Regions from separate parts of the Bacillus aerius genome, predicted to be linked through region 1. Evidence: predicted binding sites of a transcription regulator. Region 1 holds the regulator's gene; the other holds the start of a gene.
The links. Region 1 encodes NrdR, which represses ribonucleotide reductase genes. Its sites were predicted from a motif close to AACACNATATATNGTGTT; they were not measured.
Positions count from the first base shown of each region.

Region 1 (8,142 bases):
GAATTAGTGATTATGGACTGTCTCAAAACCTTGGGATTACAAGAAAAGAAGCAGCGGCCTTCATTGAACGTTATTTAACAAGCTTTAAAGGCGTGAAAACCTATATGGAGGACATCGTGCAGGAAGCAAAACAAAAAGGATATGTGACCACTCTTCTTAAACGCAGACGATATATCCCAGATATCACAAGCCGTAATTTTAATGTGAAAAGCTTTGCGGAAAGAACGGCAATGAACACACCGATCCAAGGCAGTGCTGCCGATATCATCAAAAAAGCGATGATTGATATGGCACGAAAGTTAAAAGAAGAGAATCTGCAGGCAAATCTGTTATTGCAAGTGCACGATGAACTGATCTTTGAAGCGCCAAAAGAAGAAATCGCCATATTAGAAAAAATCGTCCCTGAAGTCATGGAAAACGCACTTCAGCTCGATGTGCCGCTAAAAGTCGATTTCGCTTCAGGTCCATCTTGGTACGACGCAAAATAAAGAGAGAGAAAAAGGAGCGAGGAGCATGCCGGAATTACCAGAGGTTGAGACCGTCCGGCGCACTCTTCAGCGGTTAGTCAAAGGAAAAACGATTGAAACGGTCGATATCAAATGGCCAAATATCATCAAACGTCCTGGGGAACCGGAAGAGTTCGCTAGAAGGATGGTAGGAGAAACCATTCAAACCATTGAAAGAAGAGGGAAGTTTCTACTCTTTCATTTAGACCACTATGTGATGGTCTCCCATTTAAGAATGGAAGGGAAATACCGTGTACATGAAACTGGTGAGCCTTATGATAAACATGTACACGTCGTCTTTACGTTCACAGATGGTACCGAACTTCGGTACCATGATGTCCGTAAATTTGGGACGATGCATCTATTTCAGCCAGGCGAAGAAGAAAAAGAACTTCCGCTATCACAGCTGGGATATGAACCTTTTTCAGACTCATTTACTCCAGACTATTTATGGGAGCAATTAAAGAAAACCTCCCGCGTGGTCAAAACGGCTTTACTTGATCAAAAAATCGTGGTTGGCCTTGGTAATATTTATGTAGATGAAGTGCTGTTTAAATCAGGTATTCATCCAGAAACAAAAGCGAATCAGCTAAGTCTTGCATCTTGCAAGGTGCTCCACAAACATATTATTGACACGCTTCAAGTGGCTGTTGATGCAGGAGGCAGCACCATTCGCTCCTACATCAATTCACAAGGTGATATTGGGACTTTTCAATTACAGCTTCTTGTATATGACCGGCGGGGAGAACCTTGTCAGACGTGCGGCAGTATCATAGAGAAAACAGTGGTGGGAGGGCGCGGCACTCATTTTTGTGTGACCTGCCAAAAACGCCCTTCATAAAGGTAAGCCGTCAGCATGCTTCCTTTTTGCCATGCATACGATAAAAAACATTCTTTTTTCAGCAAGGTGTAGACTGACACACAGCCCACCTGCTCTTCATATAGTGAAGAAGAGTCTAAGGACGCCTAGAGACTCTTGATCATCGTTGCATGAACAGAAAGGAAGAGTACAGGTATGATTTCGTTTTCGCTTCTGTTTTTAGCTATTGCCGTCAGCATTGACAGCTTTTCTGTAGGTTTTACGTATGGTCTTCGCAAGATGAGGATTCCATTTAAAGCCATCGTTATTATTGCTTGCTGTTCAGGAATTGTGTTGCTCATTTCCATGCTGATTGGCAGCCTGCTCACGACATTCCTCCCTGTCTCAGTGACAGATAAACTGGGTGGAGGCATCTTAATTGCCATCGGACTTTGGGTTCTGTATCAATTTTATAAACCAGCGAAAGAGCGTGATTTGCTCCTTCATGAAAAAACACTTCTCAATGTAGAAGTGCAGTCTCTTGGGCTTGTCATTCATATTTTGCGAAAGCCTACAAGTGCAGATATTGACCGCTCTGGCACCATTAATGGAATGGAAGCGGTGCTTCTTGGAATTGCTTTATCCATCGATGCATTTGGTGCAGGGATTGGTGCTGCGATTCTTGGTTTTTCTCCAATTGTCATGAGCATCACGGTCGCTGTGATGAGTTCTCTTTTTGTATGCATCGGACTGCGTGCAGGTCATTATTTGGCCAATTGGCGCTGGATCGATAAACTCGCATGCTTACCAGGGCTGTTGCTCATTTTAATTGGGGTGTGGAAGCTGTAAAGGAGGAAACGAATTGACGCTCGTCATTGGATTAACAGGCGGGATTGCTAGCGGAAAAAGCACAGTCTCGCAGATGATAAAAGAGAAAGGCATTCGGGTGGTGGATGCTGATGTCATTGCAAAAGAAGCGGTTTCTAAAGGATCGGCTGCCCTTCATCAAATCGTTCAAACTTTTGGTGAAGAGGTTCTTCTGCCAAATGGTGAACTGAACCGGCAGCAGCTTGGTGCGATCATTTTTTCTGATGAAGAGAAAAGAAAACAGCTCAATGCCATCGTTCATCCTGAAGTCAGAAAGGAAATGCTCGAGCAGCGTGATGAAGGGGTGAGCAACAATGAAACATTTGTTGTGCTTGATATCCCGCTCCTATTCGAGAGCAAGCTGGAAGGGCTAGTCGACCGCATCATCGTTGTGTACACGACGCCTGAATTGCAGCTGTCGCGGCTCATGAATCGAAACGACCTGAGCGAGGAAGAAGCACTGAATCGCATTCACTCCCAGCAGCCTCTTGAGGAAAAATGCCAAAAAGCAGACCGCGTGATAGAAAACACAAAAGATCTTGCTTTTATTAGAAAGCAATTAGAGAACATATTAAACGAATGGGAACATACAGATAAGTAAGAGTACATACAGTACTCTTCTTTTTTTATGCTTTTTTCGTCAATTTCATTGCAAAGAACAGCCCTTTTTTGAAAATATACGTTTATATACTGGCAATTACATTCTAATGTGATATACTAATTTCATAAATAAATTTATTGAGTATAACACATAATAGAGGAGTGACCTGTTCATGAAGGTAAAAGCAGCGATCAATGGGTTTGGCAGAATTGGACGCATGGTCTTCAGAAAAGCAATGCTTGATGATCAAATTCAAATTGTAGCGGTGAACGCAAGCTATCCTGCCGAAACGCTAGCACATTTAATTAAATATGACACAAATCATGGACGTTACGAATGCGATGTGACAGCAGAAGATGACGCGTTGATTGTCAATGGCAAAAGAGTGCTTTTGCTCAATAATAGAGACCCAAAGCAGCTTCCATGGGGAGAGCTTGGGATTGATATCGTGATCGAAGCAACAGGGAAATTTAATTCAAAAGATCAAGCGATGGGCCATATAGATGCCGGAGCGAAAAAGGTCGTACTTACAGCTCCAGGTAAAAATGAAGACGTTACAATTGTAATGGGTGTCAATGAGGATGATCTTGATCCTGAAAAGCACGTCGTTATTTCAAACGCATCTTGTACAACAAACTGTTTAGCGCCAGTTGTCAAATTGTTAGATGATGAATTTGGCATCGACAACGGCTTAATGACAACGGTTCATGCTTATACAAATGATCAAAAAAATATCGACAACCCCCACAAGGATTTGCGCCGGGCAAGAGCATGTGCCCAGTCCATCATTCCAACGACGACGGGTGCCGCTAAAGCGCTTTCTTTAGTGCTGCCGCACATGAAAGGGAAATTACATGGACTTGCACTTCGAGTGCCAGTTTCTAATGTATCGATGGTTGATCTTGTGGTCGACTTGAAAAAAGATGTTACAGCAGAAGAGGTAAATGCTGCCTTTGCAACGGCTTCAAAAACATCTCTTGCTGGCATATTAGACTACACAGATGAACCACTTGTCTCCACAGACTTTAACACAAACCCTTATTCTGCTGTCGTTGATGGACTTACAACGATGGTGATGGAAGGCAGAAAAGTAAAAGTTCTTGCATGGTATGACAATGAATGGGGCTATTCTTGCAGAGTGGTTGATCTTGTAAAGTTTGTTGGTTCCCAGATGAAAGAGCTTTCAGCTGTTTGAAATGAAGAAGACTGAACGTCCCTTTTCAAGAAATGAGAGAAAATCCCACTAAAAACACAGCTTGCAAAATGGGTCTAAACAAAGTATACTATTTTTCGTGAACTTCTTGTTCGCAGACTCATTCGGGTATACTTAAAGGGTTAGGACCTCTTTGGACTAACTTTCCCCCGTGGTATATGTCCGGTCCGGCTGCTTAGAACTTCACTCTTTCATTCTTGTTTAAGGGGGGTCCATGATGGAAACAATCGGACGTCACGTTATCTCCGAGTTATGGGGATGCGACTGTGATAAACTGAACGACATGGATTTTATTGAAAAAACGTTTGTAAATGCAGCTTTGAAATCAGGAGCTGAAGTAAGAGAGGTTGCTTTTCACAAATTTGCACCTCAAGGAGTAAGTGGAGTTGTCATTATTTCTGAATCTCATCTGACAATTCACAGCTTTCCTGAACATGGTTATGCGAGCATAGATGTTTATACTTGCGGCGATCTAGATCCGAATATTGCAGCAGATCATATCGGAGATGAACTAGGTGCTGAAACAAGAGAAAACATCGAAATTCCTCGAGGCATGGGACCTGTACAAGTGAAACAGGCGCAAGCCAAAGCACTGTAAACATAAAAAAGATTGCAATGGGAGCTGGCCAAAAGCATTAAATGCCTTTGTGTTATGCTCCTTTTTATATTTGTTCCATACACGACATCCAGCATGATCCAACCTGTCTATACTTTTGTTCTAGGAAAACAAAGGTTTTTTTTATAAAATAAAGAAGAGGGTTTATGTCAAAGGGGATACGTGTATGACTTTAGGACAAAAGCTCAAACGATTCATTTCAAATCATACAGAAACATCTGACCATCATCCAGTGTCAGAGCTGAAAAGCCATTACTACAAATCGACACAAACTCAAGCTTCCCAAACGGTAGAAGCCGTTCTTTCAAGAAACGATTCCTATCAAGTGACATCTGTTTCAGCAGAACGAGGTGAAATCAACGCAAACATACGAACGCCGAAAAAAGCTTTTCTCGTGGCGACTGTCATTTCAATTCGTCCTTTTGAAACAGCTGTCGATTTTAATGTGACAACAGAAACAGCACTGCCAACAGACTTTGGCTACAGTCAAAAGGCTGTTTTGTCCCTCTATAAAGAACTAGACAAACAACTTCCAAGAAGAGATCGGAGCTGATGAAATGAAATGTCCCACATGTCAGCACCTTGGCACAAGGGTGCTTGATTCAAGACCAGTAGATGAAGGGAAGTCCATCCGTCGGAGAAGAGAGTGTGAAAGCTGTCAATATCGCTTCACGACGTTTGAAAAATTAGAAGAATTGCCATTGATTGTGGTGAAAAAAGAAGGAATTCGAGAAGAATTCAGCCGGGAAAAGATGCTGAGAGGCCTCATCAAAGCGTGTGAAAAACGTCCTGTCGCTTTAAAACAGCTCGAGGATGTCTGCTTTAACATCGAGAAGGAATTGCGTAACCAAGGCATGTCAGAGGTGAAAAGCGAGCTTGTTGGGGAAATGGTGATGGACGAGCTGGCGAAAATTGATGAAGTGTCTTACGTCAGGTTTGCCTCGGTTTACCGTCAGTTTAAAGATATCAATGTATTTATTGATGAATTAAAAGATTTATTAAAGAAAGAACGCTAAAAAAGAGCTGAAGATTCTTCATGCTCTTTTTCCTGCGTAAAGCGTAAAACGCAAAAAGAGTGTACAATGAAGACAACCGTATTAAGGGAGGATCAGCATATGACAGAGCATTGGAAGGAAGTGCTAGCCGTCGATCCGTATGTCGTCAAAAGCGCTTCATTGCTCGGTGACATCGATAGACAGCTTATTACTCTTTTATATCAGCCGCTTATTGGCATGTCCGCTTTCAGTTTATACATGACGCTGTGGGGAGAGCTGGAACAAAATCGAATGTGGGGGAAACCCGCACCTCACCGTCAGCTGATGGTGATGCTGCAAACGAATTTAAATGATATTTTTGAGGAGCGCTTAAAGCTTGAAGCGATCGGATTACTCCGCACATATGAACAGGAAACGGAAGAAGGCAGACTGTTTACATATGAGCTCGTGCCGCCGCTGAGACCGGATGAATTTTTCCAAGACGGTATGCTGAATGTCCTTTTGTATCATCGGGTAGAGAAAGCAAAATATATGCAGCTTCGTGATTATTTTTCTTATCCAGGAGTTCCTGCTGATGCAAAGAACATCTCCCGATCGTTTGAAGAAGTGTTTCACGTCTTGCAGCCAGGAGAGCGCAAGATGACAGAGGAAATCAATCAGGCGTCATCGCTTGACGAGGGTTACGAATATGTGACAGTTGGCTCAAGTCAGCCTGCACCGCTTTCAGATGAATCTTTTGATTTTGATCTATTGTTAGCAGGCATGTCGGACATGATGATTCCAAGAAAAGCTTTGACAAAGCAAGTGAAAGAGACAATTAAGAAGTTAGCGGTCGTCTATGGCATCACCCCGCTGCAAATGCAAAATATTGTCGCAGGTGCCTGTGGTTCAGATCAGATGATATCAACTGAGGATCTGCGAAAAGCAGCGAGAGACTGGTATCAAATTGAATACAGAGGCGAACAGCCGAAGCTGATTGATCAAAAACAGCCAAGACATTTACGTCACAATGTCACGCAGAATTCAGGTGCAGATGCACCTGATGCGAAATTGATTGAAAAGCTTGATCATATTTCGCCTAGAGAGCTTCTAAAAGATATGGCAGATGGCATTGAGCCGACGTATGCAGACTTAAGAATTGTTGAAGATATTATGCTTGAGCAGCAGCTAGAGCCTGGGGTCATGAATGTCCTGATCTACTATACACTGCTAAAAACCGATATGAAACTGTCCAAAACATATATGCAGAAAATCGCCGCCCACTGGGTGCGAAAGAAAATTAAAACCGTGGCAGCTGCTATGAAAATTGCCAAAGAAGAGAATAGGCAAATGACAGAATGGGCGCAGCAAAAAAATAAACGTCAATCATATGGATCAGGAAAAGTGATCCGCGAGGAGAAACTGCCTGACTGGATGAAGGAAGCTGAAACGAAAGAACAGCCAAAAGAACAGACAGATAACTTGTCTACAGAGGACCTCGAACGAGAAAAAGAAAAATTGTTAGATCAGTTTAATAATATGAAAAAGTACAATGCACATTAATGTGAGGTGAGATGGAGATGAAACCGATCGGTCGTTCATTTGATCAGCTAAAAGGGCGGGTAGATTTTCGCGTGAGATACAATCAGATTAAAGAAAGTGTCCTAGCTGATGAAGATGTAAAAGCTTTTTTAAAGGAGCATCAAGAGGACATCCAAGAAGACATGATCAATCGCAGCTTGAACAGGCTCTTTGAATATGTACAACAATCAAAGGGCTGTTCTTACTGCTTAGAGGAAGAGAATGTAAATGTCATTTTAGACGGGTATCACCCGAAGCTTGTGATCAAAGGTCAGAGCATTGATATTGAATATTCCCCTTGTCCTGTCAAACTGCGGCTTGATAGACAGAAAAAACAGCAAGAACTTATGAAAAGTATGTATATTCCACAGAATGTTCTTCAAGCGACGTTTGCTGATTTAAATGTGGTTGGAAGACAAGAAGTCATTCAAAAAGTAGGTCAATTCCTGCAAAGTTATGATGAAACAGGTAAGGGAAAAGGCCTCTATTTACATGGAAAGTTTGGGGTCGGAAAAACATTTATTCTGGCAGCAATTGCGCAGCAGCTAGCGGTAAAAGAGTATCCATCTCTCCTTGTATACGTGCCTGAATTTGTGAGAGAGTTAAAGAATTCGTTAGCTGATCATACACTCGAAGAGAAGCTGAATATGGTCAAATCAACACCAATTTTAATGCTTGATGATATTGGAGCAGAGTCGATGACAAGCTGGGTACGAGATGAACTTTTAGGAACAATCTTGCAATACCGCATGGCAGAGCAGCTGCCGACTTTTTTCTCTTCTAATTTCTCACCGAATGAGTTAAAGCATCACTTTACGTACTCACAGCGCGGGGAAAAAGAAGAGGTGAAGGCAGCTCGATTAATGGAACGTATTCTCTACCTAGCTGAACCAGTTCTGCTTGAAGGAGAAAATCGCCGTCATTTATAAAAAGATAGGTCACGTGAAGGGGAGCGGATGAAATGAATAAAAGAAAATGGCTGCTT
Region 1 is NZ_JARYHO010000001.1:2,600,482-2,608,623, reverse strand. It holds gene polA (DNA polymerase I) at 1-488, shown strand, start outside; gene mutM (DNA-formamidopyrimidine glycosylase) at 514-1,347, shown strand; gene ytaF (sporulation membrane protein YtaF) at 1,522-2,154, shown strand; gene coaE (dephospho-CoA kinase) at 2,168-2,773, shown strand; gene M2353_RS13455 (glyceraldehyde-3-phosphate dehydrogenase) at 2,946-3,968, shown strand; gene speD (adenosylmethionine decarboxylase) at 4,204-4,584, shown strand; gene M2353_RS13445 (cytosolic protein) at 4,769-5,155, shown strand; gene nrdR (transcriptional regulator NrdR) at 5,160-5,618, shown strand; gene dnaB (replicative helicase loading/DNA remodeling protein DnaB) at 5,718-7,139, shown strand; gene dnaI (primosomal protein DnaI) at 7,157-8,086, shown strand; gene M2353_RS13425 (TVP38/TMEM64 family protein) at 8,119-8,142, shown strand, end outside.

Region 2 (8,142 bases), 890 kb from region 1:
TCATCTTGAACAAACGGTGCGTCAAAATAATTCATAAAAAAAGACTCCTTTCACATAAAATCACTGTAACTGACATCAGTGTATTCGAGTGGCCCACTTGTGTTTGGGTGAATGCCTAAAATAAGGAGGAATGTAAAAAATGGGCCTGTATCCGTCTGATTGGGCTAAATGTCCACCTCATGCACATGCTTATAAAGCCCGAACGGATGTAACCGAAGAACATTATCATTTAATAGAAGGTATTTCTCAGCCTGTGAATGGAAGCAGTACCGACAGACATACTCATTATTACCGGGGGATCACGTCATTTGAAAGAGGGCATTTTCATAGATATTATGGCGTCACTGGACCTGCTATCCCAAGAGTGGACGGGACGCACTACCATGAAATTGAGGAAGTCACGTTTTCTGCCTATACCGACTCTGTCCCGATTCCATACGGGGGAGTCGTTTACAGTCCAGATGAAGAAAGGCCAACGCATAAGCACCGTATAAAAGGAAAGACATATGAAGTGGTCGGGAATGAACCACTTGGCTGGTGACGGGAGGATATAGGAGAGAAAGAGAAGTTATGCTATACTGTAGGCAGTTTGTAAAAGAGAGTGATGTTATGAAAAAACAACCAGTGATTGTATTAGTAGGTCCGACGGCTGTCGGAAAAACAAAGCTGAGCATTGATATAGCGAAAGCATTTAATGGAGAAATTATCAGCGGAGATTCCATGCAGATCTATAAAGGGATGGATATTGGCACAGCGAAAATCACCCCTGAAGAAATGGATGGCGTACCGCACCATTTAATCGATATTAAACAACCGGATGAATCGTTTTCTACAGCTGAATTTCAGCAGCTTGTCCGCTTAAAAATCAAAGAGATTGCTGCGAGAGGGAAAACGCCCATGATTGTTGGTGGAACTGGGCTATATATTCAGTCTGTTTTATATGATTACACGTTTACTGATGAGAAAAGTGATCCTGCTTTTAGAGAAGAGATGACGCTGTTTAAGCAGCAGCATGGACCGATCAAGCTGTATGAAAAGCTAAAAGAAGCCGATCCTGACGCTGCAAAAGCGATTCATCCGAATAACGTCCGCCGCGTGATCAGAGCGCTTGAAATCATCCATACAACAGGTCAGAAAATGTCTGATATGCAAAACGGGCATCAAGAAGTTCCTCTTTATGACACTGCCTTCATTGGGCTGAAAATGGACCGAGAGCTTTTGTACGAGCGCATTCATCAAAGAATTGATATGATGTTAGATGAAGGCTTAATTGAAGAAGTGAGCGCACTTTATCAATCTGGTTTGAAAGATTGTCAGTCTGTTCAAGCGATTGGTTATAAAGAGTTGTATGCCTATTTTCAAGGCGATTGCTCACTTGATGAAGCCATCCAGCAATTAAAACAAAATTCCCGCAGATATGCGAAGCGTCAGTTTACGTGGTTCCGTAATAAAATGGATGTCACCTGGTTTGATATGACACCACCTTGCCACTTTTCGGACAAAAAAGAGGAAATTTTCGCATATATAGCAGGAAAGCTTGGACTTAAAGCGAAACTGTAGTTATCAGAATCAAGGAGGACGAAACATGAAACCGATTAATATTCAGGACCAATTTTTGAATCAGATCCGCAAAGACAATACATTTGTCACAGTATTTTTACTGAATGGCTTTCAGCTTCGCGGTCAAGTAAAGGGATTTGACAATTTCACGGTGCTGCTTGAGACAGAAGGGAAGCAGCAGCTTATTTATAAACATGCGATTTCAACATTTGCACCTCAAAAAAATGTAAATCTTGAATTAGAATAAACACCCGTTTTCACCAATAGCCCCATGCAGCTGCGAATAAACCGGCCGAAACCCGCTACGTTTTTTGTCAGTGCAGAGGGGCTATTTTGCATGCCATGAAACTTTTCTGTCCAAGTTGCGTATAAATCCTTATTGGACATTTAAAAGGTGAGGGGATTTATATGGAAAATGCAGAGCTTGAATTGAGAAGGATTCGAGTGATCCTTCTTTTGATTGGAATCGTTGTCTTATTTGGATCATGCGCCATCTCGAACATCGAAACGAGACAAGAAAGTTGGCATAACCATGCTGGTGAGCATGATGGGAGCCATGTTGATGGTCTTTTACCATCATCTGTTGCGCTAAAAAATAATCACATTGCTGTTGTGAAAGATGATGAAGTACATGTATACCGGTTTGATGAAAAAGAAGGAGAGCTGACGCTCATTACGACAAAGTACATAGATGAATGGGATGAAGATGATGGTGATAGTGAAGACTTTGATGAAGAGTAAGCACGTAAATTTACAAATGAATGTGAAGTCGCTACACTATAAACATGCATCAGACATCTAGACAGAAAAGGATGAGTTCATGACACACAAAATTAAAATTAATCATTGGGAACAAACTTGTGAAGATGACTCCTGTTTCGAATATGGAACAAGCGTTTCTGTAAACGGGAAAGAGTTAGTAAGAGAAGCCTCGATCGTCTCTGCGCTTGAAGCGGTGCTCAAAGAATTAGGTGTTGAAGTGGAAATAACAGAAGTGTCAGAAGATTTACAGTGCGATGCCTACAAAAAATAAAACAAAAAGTCTAGTCTACTAAGCGATTTTTTTTCATGTTATGATAGATTTCGGTTTCAGTTGAATAGGGAGTAGGGCAGTCTATTTTTAGAACCTGCTCTGCTCTATTTATTTGAACGTACGAGTTCGGCTATGAATGTTCGGCCGGGTTGGTTGATTTTTTTCGTTTCGAGCATCTATATGTTGTGTTTTGAAAAAACATAGTATACTATATATAGTGAATAACGAAATGATCAACAATACTAAAAACTAGGTCGTGATGGAATTGATTCAAATCGTATTTGATTCAAAAACAGGAAATGTTCAACGCTTTTTGGACAAGACCCCTTTTACAGACAAACGAAAATTGACTGGAGAAGAGTTTTTGGATACGCCGTTTATTCTCGTCACCTTTACGACAGGATTTGGACAAGTCCCTGGTACCACTCAGTCATTTTTAGAGAAAAATGCGCACCTTTTACTAGGTGTAGCGGTGAGTGGGAACAAAGTGTGGGGAGATAACTTTGCCAAAAGCGCCGATACGATTTCTAAACAATATCAAGTTCCTATTTTGCACACCTTTGAACTAAGCGGAACAAAAAGGGATGTTGAATTGTTTACACAGGAGGTAGAAAGAATTGTCACAAAATCAGGTTCCAAAGTGGATACAATTAAATAACGAGATTATGATTCAAAAAGAAGGAAAGTTTCAGTTCGACAAGGACAAAGAAGCTGTACATAGTTATTTCGTAGATTATATTAATCAAAACACGGTCTTCTTTCATAATCTAGAAGAGAAGATTGATTACTTAATAGAAAACGACTACTATGAGGAAGAATTTTTAAGACAATACAGCATGTCAGATATTAAAGAAGTATTTGAAGCTGCATATGCCAAGAAATTTAGATTCCCATCATTTATGAGTGCGTTTAAGTTTTACAATGACTATGCACTGAAAACAAATGACAAAAAGAAAATCCTTGAACGCTATGAAGACCGCATTTCAGTTGTGGCTCTTTTCTTTGCGGGCGGAGACAAAAAGAAAGCACTTGAGTTTGTGGAACTGATGATCAACCAAGAGTATCAGCCAAGTACACCAACATTCTTAAACGCAGGCCGTAAAAGACGTGGTGAGCTGGTGAGCTGCTTCTTGCTTGAAGTGAATGACTCATTAAACGATATCTCAAGAGCCATTGATATTTCCATGCAGTTGTCTAAATTAGGCGGCGGCGTCAGCTTGAACCTTTCAAAGCTTCGTGCGAAAGGTGAAGCGATCAAAGATGTTGAAAATGCGACCAAAGGTGTCGTAGGCGTCATGAAACTTCTTGATAATGCATTCCGATATGCAGATCAAATGGGACAAAGACAAGGTTCAGGCAGTGCCTACCTGAATATTTTCCACAGAGATATTAATGATTTCTTAGATACGAAAAAAATCTCTGCGGATGAAGATGTTCGTGTGAAAACACTTTCGATCGGTGTCGTCATCCCAGATAAATTTATCGAGCTTGCTAGAGAAGATAAAACAGCTTACACATTCTATCCTCATACAGTTTATAAAGCTTATGGACAGCATCTTGATGAGATGGATATGGAAGAAATGTATGATGAGCTTGTAGAAAACCCGAAAGTCAAAAAAGAAAAAGTCAATCCGAGAAAACTTCTTGAAAAATTAGCTGTTCTGCGCTCAGAATCAGGCTATCCATATATCATGTTCCAAGATAATGTGAATAGAGAGCACGCTCTGAACCATATTTCACGTGTGAAATTCTCAAACCTTTGCTCAGAAGTACTTCAAGCTTCAGAAGTCTCTTCTTACACGGACTATGATCAAGATGATGAGATCGGACTTGATATTTCTTGTAACCTTGGTTCTTTAAATATCATGAACGTGATGAAAAACAAATCCATTGAAAAAACAGTCAAGCTTGCAACGGACTCACTTACACTTGTGTCTGAAACAACAGATATCCGCAATGCACCAGCTGTTAGAAAAGCGAACAAAGCGATGAAGTCGATTGGACTTGGTGCGATGAACCTTCACGGGTATTTAGCTCAAAACCAAATCGCTTATGAAAGTGAAGAAGCAAGAGATTTCGCTAATACGTTCTTTATGATGGTGAACTATTACTCCATTAAGCGTTCAAGTGAGCTTGCAAAAGAAAAAGGGGAAACATTCCACCGTTATGAGGGCTCTGGTTATGCAACAGGTGAGTACTTCAATAAATACGTGGAAAATGATTTCACTCCAAAAACAGAAAAAGCAGCTGCGCTATTTGAAGGGATGCACATTCCAACGAAAGAAGATTGGGCAGCACTCAAAGATTTTGTAGCGGAAAATGGCATGTATCATAGCTATCGATTATGTATTGCGCCAACAGGTTCTATTTCGTATGTTCAATCGGCAACAGCGTCTGTGATGCCAATTATGGAACGTATCGAAGAAAGAACATACGGAAACAGCAAAACGTATTATCCAATGCCAGGACTTTCAGCACAAAACTGGTTCTTTTATAAAGAAGCATACGATATGGACATGTTTAAAGTGGTCGATATGATCGCAACCATTCAGCAGCACGTCGATCAAGGAATCAGCTTTACATTATTCCTAAAAGATACGATGACAACGCGTGACTTAAATCGCATCGATCTTTATGCACACCATAAAGGCATTAAGACACTTTATTATGCAAGAACGAAGGATACAGGGCAGGAAGGCTGTCTTTCTTGTGTTGTTTGATTAAAGGAGAGTTTAACGTGACAAAAATTTATGATGCAGCCAACTGGTCAAAACACGAAGATGATTTTACACAAATGTTTTACAACCAAAACGTCAAGCAATTCTGGCTTCCAGAAGAGATTTCCTTAAACGGGGATCTCTTGACATGGAAATATTTAGGTGAAGAAGAGCGAGATACGTACATGAAGGTACTGGCTGGACTGACGTTACTTGATACAGAACAAGGAAATACAGGAATGCCGATAGTGGCTGAACATGTGGACGGTCATCAGCGTAAAGCCGTGTTAAACTTTATGGCTATGATGGAAAATGCCGTGCATGCAAAATCATACTCAAATATCTTCATGACACTTGCACCGACTGAAACGATTAGTGAAGTATTTGAATGGGTCAAGAAAAATAAATTCTTGCAAAAGAAAGCAGATATGATTGTAGGTCTGTACCGTTCCATTCAAAAGGATGACCCGATTTCATTATTTAAAGCAATGGTTGCTTCAGTGTATTTAGAAAGCTTCCTATTCTATAGCGGCTTTTATTACCCGCTATATTTCTACGGTCAAGGAAAGCTCATGCAAAGTGGTGAAATCATTAACTTGATTTTGCGCGATGAAGCGATTCACGGTGTGTATGTTGGATTGTTAGCACAAGAAATTTACAACAAACAAACACCTGACGTGCAAAAAGAGCTTTATGATTTCTCTATCGATCTGCTTAATGAGCTTTATGAAAATGAACTTCATTACACTGAGGATATTTATGACCAAGTCAATTTATCGCATGATGTGAAAAAGTTCATTCGTTACAATGCCAATAAAGCGTTAATGAACCTTGGATTTGCCCCTTACTTTGAAGAAGAAGAGATCAACCCAATTGTATTGAACGGACTCAATACAAAAACAAAGTCACATGACTTCTTCTCAATGAAAGGGAACGGCTACAAAAAGGCAACAGTTGAGCCGTTAAAAGATGACGATTTCTTCTTTGGAGATGAATCATAAGAAAGCGTAAAAGTCAAAACGCATCACTCGTTTTGGCTTTTTGCCATTTCTAACAATGTGTTACATACTGGAGGATACCGAACATGGGAAAAATGGACGAAATGATTTTAGTTGCACCGCGCGCACGCGTGTTCCAAAACGAAACACTTGCGTTTAATGGTGTGAATAGTGAAGAGAAAACAATCAGCACCATTATGAAAGAAATCGAAGAACACTTCGAGCAGATGCGAAGAGGCGATGCAGAAGAAAACCCTGACTTCAAACAGCCGATACCTTATGTCGTGATTAAGCGTGAGGACGAAGTGTATGTATATGAAAGACTTCAAGGTGGGGGAGAGACGCGCTTACATCATAAGTTATCTCTTGGCTTTGGGGGTCATATGAATTTCATTGAAGGAAAAAATTTTGCTGAGATTCTAAAAGAAAATACCGATCGTGAACTGGACGAGGAACTTTCGATTCAAGAAGAAGACAAACTTGAGATGAAAACCCTTGGACTCATTAATGATGATGACAACAGTGTCGGCCGTGTGCACATCGGACTGTTATCGGCCCTTGAATTATCGCCGGGTGCTCATGTAGAAGTAAAAGAAACAGATCAAATCTCAGGCAAATGGATGAAAGTAACAGATTTGAAAAAGCCTGAGTACTTCGATCGTCTTGAAACATGGTCTCAATTTGTCGTGAACATTTTAGCATAATTGGATAGACAACAAACCGGCTCTAAAGATGACTTGAGCCGGTTTGTTTTTTAGATTATTGAAAAACGAATGCGTCGTGACCGGCCTGCTTTAATCGGGCGACGAGGTCATCTGCATTTTGCTTTGAACGGAAAGCGCCAGCTTGGACTCGGTACATGCCGCTATCCAGTACGACCAGCGCTTCAAATCCTTTGGATCTGAGTGTAGCTGCTAGTTCATCCGCATTGGCTTTGACCTTGAAAGCCCCTGCTTGCACTTTATATAGGTTACTTGCTTTTTTTTTCAATTGAAGGGCTTTTTCTAATCCAGTGGCATGAGCACGAGCGATCCCTTGAAGGAAAGTAGCGTTACGGAGCTTATTTGCATCAGCTACCGTATCGATGAAACCGTTTTCAGTTAAAATGGCAGACATAGAAGTTTCCCGAAGAACGTGGAAGTTCGCTGTTTTCTTGCCGCGGTCGGCAAAATCAACGGAGCGGACAATCTCATCATGAAGAGCATTGCGATACGTGGTGGTTGGTGCTGAAACGCCAGGATACACATAACTTTCAAAACCTGTGCCTCCGCCAGCATTAATATGAATAGACACGAAATAGTCAGCTCCCCAGCTGTTTGCCGCATTCGTACGCTGGGATAACGTGACGGATTGGTCAATTGAACGACTTAAGCGGACGGAAACCCCATCATATTCACTAATCAACATATCTCTCAGAAAAAGCGCAATTTGCAGTGTGATATTTTTCTCCAAAAGTCCATTAGCAGCAGCTCCAGAATCTGTTCCTCCGTGGCCAGGATCAATAAAAATTTTCACCATCTATTCATCACCTCGTCTTTATTTTATGAGGAAATAGAAAAATTGCCTGTACAAAATGCGGAAATCATCGAGACTCTTTTCTGCACAATTTGTGATGAAAAAGCGCCATTTTTCTAAGAAAAAACAAATTGTTGGTTTGTCCGCCCGAAATGGATGAATACAATGGAAATAGCACATCATTTCCTGGGAAACCGCACAATCCCCTACAATAACCGGTATCTCGGGTCATTTTGACAGTAAACCGATGCTAGTGCGGGCGATTGTCACGATTACAGCTCCACCCGAATAGATTAAAGAGAGAAGAGCGAGAGGTGAA
Region 2 is NZ_JARYHO010000001.1:1,709,893-1,718,034, forward strand. It holds gene M2353_RS08725 (hypothetical protein) at 1-35, opposite strand, end outside; gene M2353_RS08730 (YmaF family protein) at 140-541, shown strand; gene miaA (tRNA (adenosine(37)-N6)-dimethylallyltransferase MiaA) at 610-1,560, shown strand; gene hfq (RNA chaperone Hfq) at 1,586-1,807, shown strand; gene M2353_RS08745 (YmzC family protein) at 1,969-2,301, shown strand; gene M2353_RS08750 (hypothetical protein) at 2,381-2,593, shown strand; gene nrdI (class Ib ribonucleoside-diphosphate reductase assembly flavoprotein NrdI) at 2,859-3,251, shown strand; gene nrdE (class 1b ribonucleoside-diphosphate reductase subunit alpha) at 3,211-5,313, shown strand; gene nrdF (class 1b ribonucleoside-diphosphate reductase subunit beta) at 5,331-6,311, shown strand; gene M2353_RS08770 (hypothetical protein) at 6,395-7,012, shown strand; gene M2353_RS08775 (N-acetylmuramoyl-L-alanine amidase) at 7,068-7,826, opposite strand.
Region 2: a site for NrdR is predicted at 2,798-2,815, ahead of nrdI (class Ib ribonucleoside-diphosphate reductase assembly flavoprotein NrdI). Genes of this name have one in related genera too.